One region of the Cellulosimicrobium sp. BMG9.22 genome, then DNA from elsewhere that is predicted to be linked to it. Evidence: riboswitches for the same ligand, from Rfam matches in the RefSeq annotation. Region 1 holds a riboswitch; the other holds the start of a gene.
The links. Region 1 has a riboswitch for S-adenosylmethionine ahead of AC4H2H_RS04935 (aminotransferase class V-fold PLP-dependent enzyme). Riboswitches for the same ligand answer to the same signal wherever they lie in the genome.
Positions count from the first base shown of each region.

Region 2: it holds a riboswitch for S-adenosylmethionine, as region 1 does, so the genes downstream of both, AC4H2H_RS01145 (methylenetetrahydrofolate reductase) here and AC4H2H_RS04935 (aminotransferase class V-fold PLP-dependent enzyme) in region 1, are expected to answer to the same signal.

Region 1 covers NZ_JBZGBY010000004.1:162,197-167,784, forward strand. The annotation lists gene AC4H2H_RS04930 (hypothetical protein) at 62-673, shown strand; SAM riboswitch class IV at 719-834, shown strand; gene AC4H2H_RS04935 (aminotransferase class V-fold PLP-dependent enzyme) at 870-2,318, shown strand; gene AC4H2H_RS04940 (GNAT family N-acetyltransferase) at 2,419-3,066, shown strand; gene AC4H2H_RS04945 (CsbD family protein) at 3,160-3,333, opposite strand; gene AC4H2H_RS04950 (GNAT family N-acetyltransferase) at 3,375-4,010, shown strand; gene AC4H2H_RS04955 (MaoC family dehydratase) at 4,113-5,264, opposite strand; gene AC4H2H_RS04960 (3-oxoacyl-ACP reductase) at 5,261-5,588, opposite strand, start outside.
Region 2 covers NZ_JBZGBY010000001.1:250,720-256,307, reverse strand. The annotation lists gene metE (5-methyltetrahydropteroyltriglutamate--homocysteine S-methyltransferase) at 1-999, opposite strand, end outside; gene AC4H2H_RS01145 (methylenetetrahydrofolate reductase) at 1,032-2,093, opposite strand; SAM riboswitch class I at 2,099-2,201, opposite strand; gene AC4H2H_RS01140 (hypothetical protein) at 2,525-3,196, shown strand; gene AC4H2H_RS01135 (SipW-dependent-type signal peptide-containing protein) at 3,560-4,195, shown strand; gene AC4H2H_RS01130 (signal peptidase I) at 4,205-5,410, shown strand; gene AC4H2H_RS01125 (GNAT family N-acetyltransferase) at 5,473-5,588, shown strand, end outside.

The sequences.
Region 1 (5,588 bases):
CGGACCGGCCGCGCTAGCGTGGCCGCGGTCGGGAGAGGGCCCCGGCGGGCAGGGGGAGACGATGAAGGTCGGGCGGCGCCGCGCGGTGAGCGCGGTCGTGGTCGGCGGCGTGGTCGTGGCAGGCGTCGTCCTGCTGTGGACGGCGCCCGACGCGGAGGACGCGCCGCATAACGTGGCCGAGGTGCACGTCGTCGGGGACGACGCCCCTCGTGGGTCGGGAGAGCGGCCGCCGGTCGTCTCGGTCCCGCCCGAGGGCGCCGTGGTCCGCCCCGACGGCCAGGCACTCGTCCCGCTCCCGCCCGGCGAACCGGAGTTCTCTGACCTGCACACGGGCGAGTCGGTCGACCTGTCCGAGCTCACCGTCGGGGGCTACGAGGGCTGGTGGAGCGGTGACGGCCACGGCGAGGAGTGTGACTCCTACGCCGACGCCCACCCCGCGGTCGTCCTCGTGAGCACGCGGACGGGCGCCGTCGTCGAGGCGTACACGGACGGCGCGCGGCTCCAGCGCCCGCCGACCACCCCGCCGGGCGACCCGGCGGAGTGGCCCGCGAACTCCGTCGTCGTGCTCGACGCGGGGACGGGCGAGGTGCTCGAGTCGTTCGAGGTCGACGAGAGCGGGTGGCGCACCGACCTGCCGTACGTGCACTGCGTCCCGCCATCCGAGACGCCCTGACCACCGGTTGACACGTCCCGTGCCGCGCGCACATCCTGGGACACAGGTCATGAGTGCCAGCGTGAAACCCCGGTTTGCTGGCCGGCAACCCTCCTCTCGCGGCGGGGTGCCCCGGGTGACGACCAGGCCGCACGCCGACCGGCGCGCGGCAAGCGCGGGGAGCACCCTCCCCGGACTGCCCTCGGAGGACCGTGCCATGACTGCTCTCGCCGACGTCTCGTGTCCGACGGACGCCGCACCGGATCGCGCCGAGGCGCCCGACCTCGCGGCGCTCGGCGACGTCCCCGCACTGCTGCCCGTCGTCGGCGCGGACACGCTCGTCCCGCTCGTCGACGGCCGCAGCGTCCCGTACGCGAACCTCGACGTCGCGGCCTCGGCGCCGGCGCTGCGCGCAGTCGCCGACCGGGTCACCGAGGTCCTGCCGCTCTACGCGAGCGTGCACCGCGGCGCGGGCTACCTGTCGCAGGTCTCGACGGCGCTCTACGAGGCCTCGCGCCGCACGGTCGGCGCTTTCGTCGGCGCGCGCGAGGACGACGTCACGGTCGTCACGCGCAACACGACCGACTCGCTCAACCTGCTCGCGGGCTGCGTGCCCGCGAACGCGGACGGGACGCCCGGTCGCGTCCTGGTCCTCGACGTCGAGCACCACGCGAACCTCCTGCCGTGGCAGCGCACGGGCGGCGCGACGGTCCTCGCGGGCGGGTCGTCCGTCGCGGAGACGCTGTCCGGCCTGCGCACCGAGCTCGCACGCTTCCCGTACGCCCTGGTCGCCGTGACCGGTGCGTCGAACGTGACTGGCGAGTCGCTGCCCGTCGCGGAGGTCGTGCGGGCCGCGCACGACGCCGGGGCGCGCGTCGTGCTCGACGGCGCCCAGCTCGTCCCGCACCGCGGGTTCTCCCTCGCGGCCTCGGGCGTCGACTACGTCGCCTTCTCCGGCCACAAGACCTACGCGCCGTTCGGGTCGGGGGCGCTCGTCGGTCGTCGGGACTGGCTCGACGCGGGCACGCCGTACCTCGCCGGGGGCGGCGCGGTGCGCCAGGTCGGCGTGACGGAGACGGTGTGGCAGACGGCGCCCGCCCGCCACGAGGCCGGGTCGCCCAACGTCGTGGGCGCGGTCGCGCTCGCGGCGGCGTGCGACGCGCTCGCGGCGCTCGACCCGGCCGAGCTCCATGTGCACGAGGCGACGCTGCGCGCGGCGCTCGTCGCCGGGCTGGAGGCGCTCCCCGGGGTGCGCGTCGTCCGCGTGTGGGACGACGCCGTCGACCCGGTGGGCGTCGTGACGTTCTCCGTCGAGGGCCACGACCCGGGCCTCGTCGCCGCGTACCTGTCAGCCGAGCACGGCATCGGCGTGCGCGACGGCCGGTTCTGCGCGCACCCGCTCCTGGCGCGTCTCGGGTACGACGCCGGCGCGATCCGCGCGTCGGTGGGTGTCGGGACGACGGGTGCGGACGTCGTCCGCCTCGTCGAGGCCGTGCGGGCCTACGTCGAGCAGGGACCGGCGACGCGGTACGAGGTCGTCGACGGCTGCTGGACCGTCGCCGACGACCCGCGTCCGGTCCCCGCCGGCTCGGGTCTCGAGGGTCTCTTCGCGACCGCCGCGGCGGGCTTCCTCGCCGACGCCGCAGGCTGTGGCCCCGCCGTCTGACAGGTCTCGGTCCTGAGTTCACCGAGCCGTCGACGAGCGTTGTCCACCACGTCGCCGAACCCTCTTGGCGGCGTCGTCCGCGTGTGCTCTGATATGCGCTGTGCTGCACGACGTCGTCCTCACGGGCCACGGATTCCGGCTGGAACCGCTCGCCCTGGAGCACGCTGAGACACTGGCCGGCCTCGTCGACGAGGCGATGTGGTCAGGCATGAGCGTCCCCATGCCCTACGGGGTCGCGGGGATGGCCGAGCTGGTCGCTGCGACGCGTTCGGCACCCGACCTGACGGGCTTCGTCGTGCGCACCCTCGGCGCCGACGGGACGCCGGGCGCGATCCTCGGCAGCACCGCCTTCCGCGACCTGTCGCTCGTGGACCGCCGGGTCGAGGTCGGCCGCACGTTCTACGCGCGCTCGACGTGGGGGAGCCTCGTCAACCTCGTGACCAAGTGGCTGCTCCTGCGGCACGCGTTCGAGACCTGGGACGTGCACCGCGTCGGGTTCCGTGTCGACACGCGCAACGAGCGCTCGCTGGGCGCCATGCGCCGGCTCGGCGCGTACGAGGAGGGCGTGATGCGCGGCCACCGCACCGCCCCCGACGGCACGCGTGCCGACTCCGTCATGTTCTCGGTCCTCGCGCCGGAGTGGCCGACCGTGGAGGTGGGACTCCTGACGCGGATCACCACGCCGCGCGTCGTGCCCGTGCTGGCCACGGCGAGCCCACCCGAGAGGATCCCGCTCGCCGCGTCGTGACCGGCCGGTCGTCCGCGGATCCGACCGCCTGCGCCCGGACACGCCGCGAGGGCCCCGCCGGAGCGGAGCCCTCGCGAACGTGTTGCGGCAGGACTACTTGTCGAACGCGTCCTTGACGTCGTCGCCCGCCTGCTTGACGTTGGCCTTCGCCTGCTCGCCCTTGCCTTCGGCTTCCAGGCCCGGGTCGTCCTTCGCCTTGCCGGCACCTTCCTTGACCTTGCCCTTCGCCTCTTCGGCAGCGTGCTCGATCTTGTCTCCGAGACCCATGGGGTCCTCCTTTCGTCCGGTCCTGCGACCGTAGGCACGGCGTGCGCGACTCGCACGCGGGGACGACGAGCGCCGTGTGGTGGGATGTCTCCGTGCTGCACGACACCACCCTCGAAGGCTTCGGCGTCCGGCTCGAACCGCTCGCCGAGCACCACGCCCCCGCACTCGACGCGATCGTCGACGACGGCATCTGGGCAGGCATGTCGAGCCCGACGCCGCGCGGCACGGAGGCGATGACGGCGTACGTCCGCGACGCGGTCGCTGCGCCGGGTCGGCTCGCGTTCGCGGTCGTCGGGTCCGGCACCGTGCCCGACGGCGCGGCCTCGGTCCGTGGCACGACGTCGCTCTACGAGTGGGTCCGGTCCCAGGGACGCGTCGAGCTCGGGTCGACCTTCTACGCGCGCGAGTGGTGGGGCGGGGTCACGAACCCGGCGTGCAAGTACCTGCTCCTGCGGCACGCGTTCGAGGAGCTCGGCGTCGCGCGCGTCGCGCTGCGGGCCGACGCGCGCAACAGTCGGTCGATCGCCGCCATCACGCGGCTCGGCGCCGTGCCCGAGGGCGTGCTCCGCAGCCACCGCGTCGCGCCCGACGGGTCGCGCCAGGACACCGCGTACTTCTCGGTCCTGGTCGACGAGTGGCCGACCGTCGCCGACGGCCTCCTGGCCCGCCTGGCCTGACGGGTCGGCTCGCCGAGAACGAGCCTGCGCGGCGTCGATCACGAGGTTGACGTCGTCGTCCGCCGGAGAACGGCGTCAACCTCGTGGTCGGCGGTGGGGTCCTCAGGCGCGCGGAGTGACCTGACCCGAGAGGTGCAGGCGGCCCTTGCCGTCCCACGCCTGGTAGGTGACGCCCGTGGCCGGGTCGCCCGCGCCGTCGGGCACGGCGGCGGGCACGTGCGCGACGGCGTCGCGCACCCCGGCCGGCGCGTCTCCCGCCGGGCGCAGCGCGACGTCGACCGTGCTCGGCAGGAGGACGGGCTTGGCGAACGACACGGTCCAGTCGTAGGTGTCGCCGCTACCCGGGCCCGCCTCGGCGAGCGCCCGGGCGGCGGTGTACATGCCGTGCGCGATGGCGCGCGGGAACCCGAACGCCTTGGCGCCGAGCGCCGACGTGTGGATGGGGTTGCGGTCGCCGGAGACCGCCGCATACACGCGACCGGTCGCCGCGCCGAGGGTCCAGCGCGCGGTGGGCAGCGGCGGGACGAACGTGTCAGACGCTGGTGACGCCGGGGCGTCCTGCGGTGCGGACACGTCCGGGAGCGAGACGCCCTTCGCCAGGTAGGTCGACACGCCGCGGTACGCGAGCGTCGTCGCCGCCAGCCCGCTGCCCGCCGACCGCTCGTCGTCCGTGCGCTCGACCGAGATCTCCGTGACCAGGTCGACCTGGACCCCGCGCCGGTGCGGGCGCGGTCCCTGGGCCCAGGCGCGCACCTCGAGGGAGTCCCCGAGCCGCACGGGGCGCAGCACGGAGACCGAGTTCGCGAGGTGCACCATGCCGAGCAGCGGCAGCGGGAAGTCGGCGCGCACCATCACGGCGGTGGCGAGGGGGAACCCGAGCACGTGCAGGTAGCCGGCGGGAAGCACCTCCGACGGCGCCTCGCCCACGAGCTCGGCGTATCGGGCGAGGTGCTCGGCGCTGCCGACGCGGCCCGGACGCGCGGCGTCCCCCGTCGGCACCCCTGCGACGCGGTACGCGACGTCCGGAAGTCTCAGGTCGTGGCGGCCGCCCCGGACCGGGAGCCGGTGGGCGGCGGCGATCCGGCCGGACGCCGCCAGCCCGCGGACGTACAGCCCGCCGAGGCCGGGGACAGCGGGCAGCGTCTCGACGCGCGCCGTCGGTGCGATCGCGTCCGCCGAGGTAGAGCCATGGTCTGCCGAGGTAGAGCCCTGGTCCGCCGAGGTAGAGCCCTGGTCCGGCACGGTCCCGGTCACCGGCCCACCAGGCTCTGCCCGCACACGCGCAGCACCTGGCCGGTGACCCCCGACGCCGCGGGCGAGGCGAGGAACGCGATCGCCTCGGCCACGTCGACGGGCTGACCGCCCTGCTGCAGTGATGCCACCCGCCGCGCCACCTCGCGCTGCACGAACGGGATCGACGCCGTCATGTCCGTCTCGATGAACCCGGGCGCGACGGCGTTCGCCGTGCCGCCCGGGCCGCCGGACTCCGCGAGCAGGCGCGCGAACGCGCGCGTGTGGCCGATGACGCCCGCCTTCGAGAACGCGTAGTTCGCCTGGCCGCGGTTGCCCGCGATCCCG
Region 2 (5,588 bases), on a different contig from region 1:
GTCGATCGCGATCGCCTCCACGTCGGTGGCCGCGAGGAGGGTGAGCCCATCGCGCCGGGCCGCGCCCGCGCCGTCGGACGCCGACGCCCCGGCCCGGAGCCCGCCGAACGGCGCCGCGACGAGGATCGCGGGCCGCACGTCCCCCGCCGAACCCGGGGTTGCGGCCGGGATCGCGGACGAGTCCGGCGAAGACCCCGGGTTCGGCACCGGGCGGAGGTCCGTCGCGAGGGTGCGGTACGCCGAGTCCACAGCGGCCGCGAGCTCGGCGAACGGCACGTCGACCGAGTCGGTGACGAGGATCGGCTCGTCGAGCTGGACCCACGGCGCGCCCGCCGCGGCGAGCGCGCGCAGCAGGTCGGCGTACGCGGCCACGACGTCGTCGAGGCGGTCGAGCGGCGAGTACCCGGCGGGGGCGTCGTCGGACGCCTTGGACAGCGCGAGGAACGTCACCGGCCCGACGACTACGGGCCGCGTCACGACGCCGGCCTCCTTGGCCTCGACGAACTCGCGCACGACGCGGTCGTCGACGAACCGGATCGGGGTGTCCGGGCCGATCTCGGGGACGAGGTAGTGGTAGTTGGTGTCGAACCACTTGGTCATCTCGAGCGGCGCATCATCGCCGGCGCCGCGCGCCACCGTGAAGTAGCCGGCGAGGTCGAGGCGACCGGCATCGTCCGGACCGGTGCCGAGGAGCGACGCGAACCGCGACGGCACGGCCCCGAGGGACGCTGCGACATCGAGCACCTGGTCGTAGAAGGAGAACGAGCCCGGGACCGACGCGTCGTCGGCGCCGAGGCCGAGCTCGACGAGCCGGCGCACCGTCGCGAGCCGGAGCTCGCGGGCCGTCGCCTCGAGCTCGTCGGCGCTCGTGCGCCCGGCCCAGAACGCCTCGACGGCCTTCTTGAGCTCGCGACGGCGCCCGATGCGCGGGTAGCCGAGCACGGTGCCCGCCGGGAACGGGACCGGGTTCTGGGTAGGGGAGGGTAGGGAAGTGGCCATGATCGAAACCTCTTGCTGGTCCGGAGGACCGGTCAGACGGGCGTGCCGTGCGTGGCTGCGCTCGTCGTGGGCAGGGAGGTGCCGGTGACCCACGGCCCGCTGGCCAGGTCCGGGGCGAGCGGGGCGGCGGCAGCGCTGTTGCTGCCTCCGGTCCCGCGCGACCCGCCGCCGAGGTGGACACCCTCGAGCAGGTCAAGTGCGGCGCGGTGCTTGTTGAACGTGTACACGTGCAGACCGGGCGTGCCCGCGTCGAGGACGCGTTGCGCGAGGTCGACCGTGTACGCGATCCCGTAGGCGTGCTGCGCCTCCGGGTCGGGCAGGGCGTCGAGCGCGTCCAGCAGGTGCTGGGGCGCGCGCACGCCCGTGAGCTCCTCGACGCGACGGAGCCGCGCGGGCTCCGTCGTGGGCAGCAGCCCGGCGAGGATGGGGATCGTCACGCCGGCCGCGCGGGCCTCCGCGACGAAGTCGGTGTACGACGACGCGTCGTAGAAGAGCTGCGTGATCGCGAAGCTCGCGCCGGCCTGCTGCTTCTGCCACAGGCGGCGCACCTCCTGCGTGCGCGTCGTGCCGGCGCCTGGGTTCCCGTCGGGGAAGGTCGCGACGGCGATCGTCAGCGGGCGCGTGGCGCTGCGCAGGGCGACGGCCGGGTCGGACGCGCAGCGCGACGCCTCGACCTCGCGCAGCAGCGCGACGAGCTCCGTGGACGACCGCACGCCGTCGGCCGCGGGCCGCCAGTCGGGCTGGTCGCGCGGAGGGTCGCCGCGCAGCGCGAGGAACGAGCGCACGCCCTCGTCGAGGAAGTCGGAGATGACCTCCTCGACGTCCTCGCGCGACGCCCCCACGCACGTGAGGTGCGCGATGGGCAGCACGGGCGTGCCCTGCAGGAGGCGCCCGACGACCTGGCGCGCGGTGGCCCGGTCGGTCCCGGCGGCGCCGTACGTCACGGAGATGAAGTCGGGGTGCGTCGCGACGAGCCGCCGCGCCGTCTCCCAGAACTTCGGTGCGGCCTCCGGGCGCCGCGGGGGCATGAGCTCGAACGACACCGTCGGCCGGGGACTGCCCGGGCGGTGCGCGAAGGATGCCTCTGAGACCATGCGTCACTCCATCGACCCTGGCGTTAGCACCTTTGTCCTCGGGAGGCTTCCGTCGGCGGGTTGCTGCGGTGTCGTCGAGCCAGGACTCTCGACCGCTCTGGATGGTTCACCCGATCCTACGGGCCATCCGCCATGCGGTCGAGGGCGCCCGCCAGGTGAGATGGCCTGGGCTGCGGCAGCGACGACCCCACGGACCGGTGGCTTGAGCCCACCCCGACCCCGACCGACCCGACGGTCCCGCCCACGGACGGGCCGACGTCGGACACCCCCGGCACGGACGGAACGCCGGACGCCGACGGCGGGGACGACCTGGCCGCGACGGGTGCGCAGGTCGGGACGTTGCTGGCCGTGGCCTCGCCGCGCTGATCCTCGGCGGCGTGCTGCTCACCGTCCGCCGCGCGCCGTCCCGGCTCCCGGGCTACTGTCCTGCCGTGACCGACGAGGCTGAGCAGGGCAGCGAGCAGAGCGGCACGCAGGAGACCGACACGGGCGGTCGGTCGTGGCGCGAGACGGTGACGGTGGCGCTGCTCGCCGTGACGGCGGTGCTGACGGCGTGGAGCGGCTTCGAGGCGAGCAAGTGGGGCGGCGAGATGTCGATCGCCTTCTCGCGCGCGTCGACCCAGCGCATCGAGGCGTCGACCCAGCAGACGCGCGCCGAGGCGGCGCGGGCGATCGACCTGCAGGTCTTCTCGCTCTACCTCGACGGCGTGGCGAACGGTAACGCCCAGCTCGAGAGCTTCGCGCGCGAGCGGTTCACCCCGCACTTCGAGCCGGCGTTCGAGGAGTGGCTCGCGTCGCGCCCGCTGCAGAACCCCGAGGCGGCGCCGAGCCCGTTCGCGCTCGACACGTACGTGCCCCCAGGGGAGGTGGAAGCGGTCGAGGCGGACGCACGCGCCGACGACCTCTTCGACCAGGCGCTGCGGAACAACCAGCGCGGCGACGACTACACGCTCACGACCGTGCTCTTCGCCCTCGTGCTGTTCTTCGGCGCGTTCGCGGGCAGGTTCCGCTCCGAGCGCGCGTCGTGGGGGATGGTCGGCATCGCGTGCGTCGTGCTCGTCGTCGGCATCGGGCTCCTGCTCTCCTTCCCCAAGATCATCTGACCGGGGCCCGGGCTCCCGTAGCAGTCGAGTCCCTGGTAGTGGTGTAGCGCGGTTGTCGGGCTCGTCGTCCTCGACGAGACAGTGTGCGGCCACCGCGTGATCCTTCGAGTGAACCTCTGACAGCACTGACCGAGGCTTCTCCGGACCTGATGCGATCGCTGTCGTCGTCGTGCCGACTCGGGCGGACCCGGTTCGCACCATCGCACGGCCATCGCGTCGAGAACACCAACCGTCCGCACGACCGCTTGTGTCGTGGCACCGGACTCCGCAGTGGCGGTAGGGCTCGGCGGGCGACATCTGGCTGCTGCTCTTAGCCTGGTCGTATCCGGGAGCGTTCCGCTCCTCGCTGGGGGAGGTGCTGTGATGACAGCGAGCAACGAGATCGTTCCTGCGAAGGGCGTGGAGGAGATGAAGGCCCAGCGGCGCCGCAAGGTGCTCGCGCTGCTTGCAGGAGGTGTCGTCCTGGGGGTGGGGGCGACGGCGACTCTCGCCGCGTGGCAGGACAGCGAGTTCGCGAGTGCGAGCTTCGCGTCCGGGACGTTCAACATCCAGGGCAGCACGGACGGTACGACGTTCACGGACTCGCCGACGGCGCCGGGCAAGGCGTTGACGTTCACCCTCGATCCGGAGCTCCTCGCCCCGGGTGAGCTCGTGTACGCGCCGTTTGCGGTGCAGCTCGCGCCCGATGCCGATTACGAGGCGCTCGTGGCGGTTGCCACCACGGCGAACGGTGCCCTCGCCGCCGAGCTGACGTACTCGCTGTATCCGGTGGCCAGCTTCGGCGCAACGTGCAGCGCAGCCACTCCTCCCGGGGCGGCGCCTCTCGTGTCCGACCAGGCTGTGACCGACCCGGCACCCGTGGATGCGTTCTCGCTGCCGACCGCAGCATTGCCGATCAACCTGTGCTTCGTCGTCGAGGCGGGAGACGCCCTGCCGCAGGGCGGCGACGCCGGCGTGACGTGGGAGTTCCAGGCCGAGTCCGGCGATCCGATCCTCTAGGGCGCAGTGATGCGCGACGCGGAGGGCGGCGTCGTCGCTCTGCAGGGTGTCGCGCGTCGCCTTGGCGGCGTGCTGCTCTGGGTCGCGGCCGTCTGCGGATCGATCTGTGTCGTCCTGGCCGTCCTCGCGGTGGTGCTCGACGGTCGCGTGGCGCTCTTCCGTACTGGTTCGATGGCACCGGCAATCACCACGGGCTCTGCCGCCTTCACCGTCCCGGTCCCGGCGGCCGAGCTGGCCGTGGGGGACATCGTCACCGTCGATCGAGAAGGCCAGCTCGACGTCACGCACCGGGTGGTGGCGATCGAGGAAGCACCCGGCGCCGAGCGTCTGCTGACGCTCCAAGGAGACGCCAACTCCCAGCCTGATCCTGAGCCCTACCTCGTGTCGTCGGTCCGGCGGGTCGTCTTCGACGTACCAGGCGTCGCCCCGGTCCTCGCGATGGCACAGAACCCCATCGTGCTCGGCGCCGTGACGCTGGGCGCGAGCACCCTCGTCGTCTGGGCCTTCTGGCCCCGCCCGCCCAAGCGGTCGACAGCGGACCACGCTGCCTCCCCGGCCCCGACCCTCGCGCTGATCATGGTCTGCGCCACCTCGCTCGCTCTGGTACCGCACGGTCGCGCTGTCGCGCTGCCGCGGGAGAGCGTGGTGCGAGGCCCTGTCATCTCCCTGACATCGATCGCGGACACGGAGCGCATGGCAGCCATGACGCCCGGTGACACGGTGGCCTGGGAGGTCGGGGTCGAGACACGCGCACCGAGCCCGGGGTCGATCGCCGTGAGCTGGTCGGGCACCGGCGACGACGAGCTGGCTCTGGTTGCCGACGTCCGCTCGTGCCCACAGCGGTGGCAGGACGGAGTATGCGCAGATGCTCAGGTGCACGTGCGGGGTGCGCCTGTGCCCGTGGACGGCGAAGCACGCCCGCTCTTCACCATGACGTCCGACGAGCAGCGCTGGCTGCGCCTCGACGTCCTCCTGCCGGACACGGTGACGGTGGGCGGCCAGGTCGAGCTGCGTGTACTCGCAGCCGGAGCAGGGGACGAGGTCAGCGTCGGCACCGACGACGACCCGGACCGCGATGCCGTGCCGGCGGAAGCCCTGGCCGAGACCGGCGCGCGCACGCGCTCCCTCGTCCTGCTGTCCGCCGCGCTCGTCGTGGTGGGCATTCTCGCCGCCGCACGACGACGAGCAGGAGCAGGACCCGCGGACCCGCCGTGAACAGAGCACGAGGCACGGAGGGACGTAGTCCCCACGCTGTACGGCGTGGATAGCCTGGCGCCATGCAGACCCTCACGACCGAACGCCTCGTCCTGCGCCCGTGGACCCTCGCCGACACCGACGCGATCCTCGACATCTACTCGCGCTGGGACGTCATGCGCTTCGTCGGGACGACGCC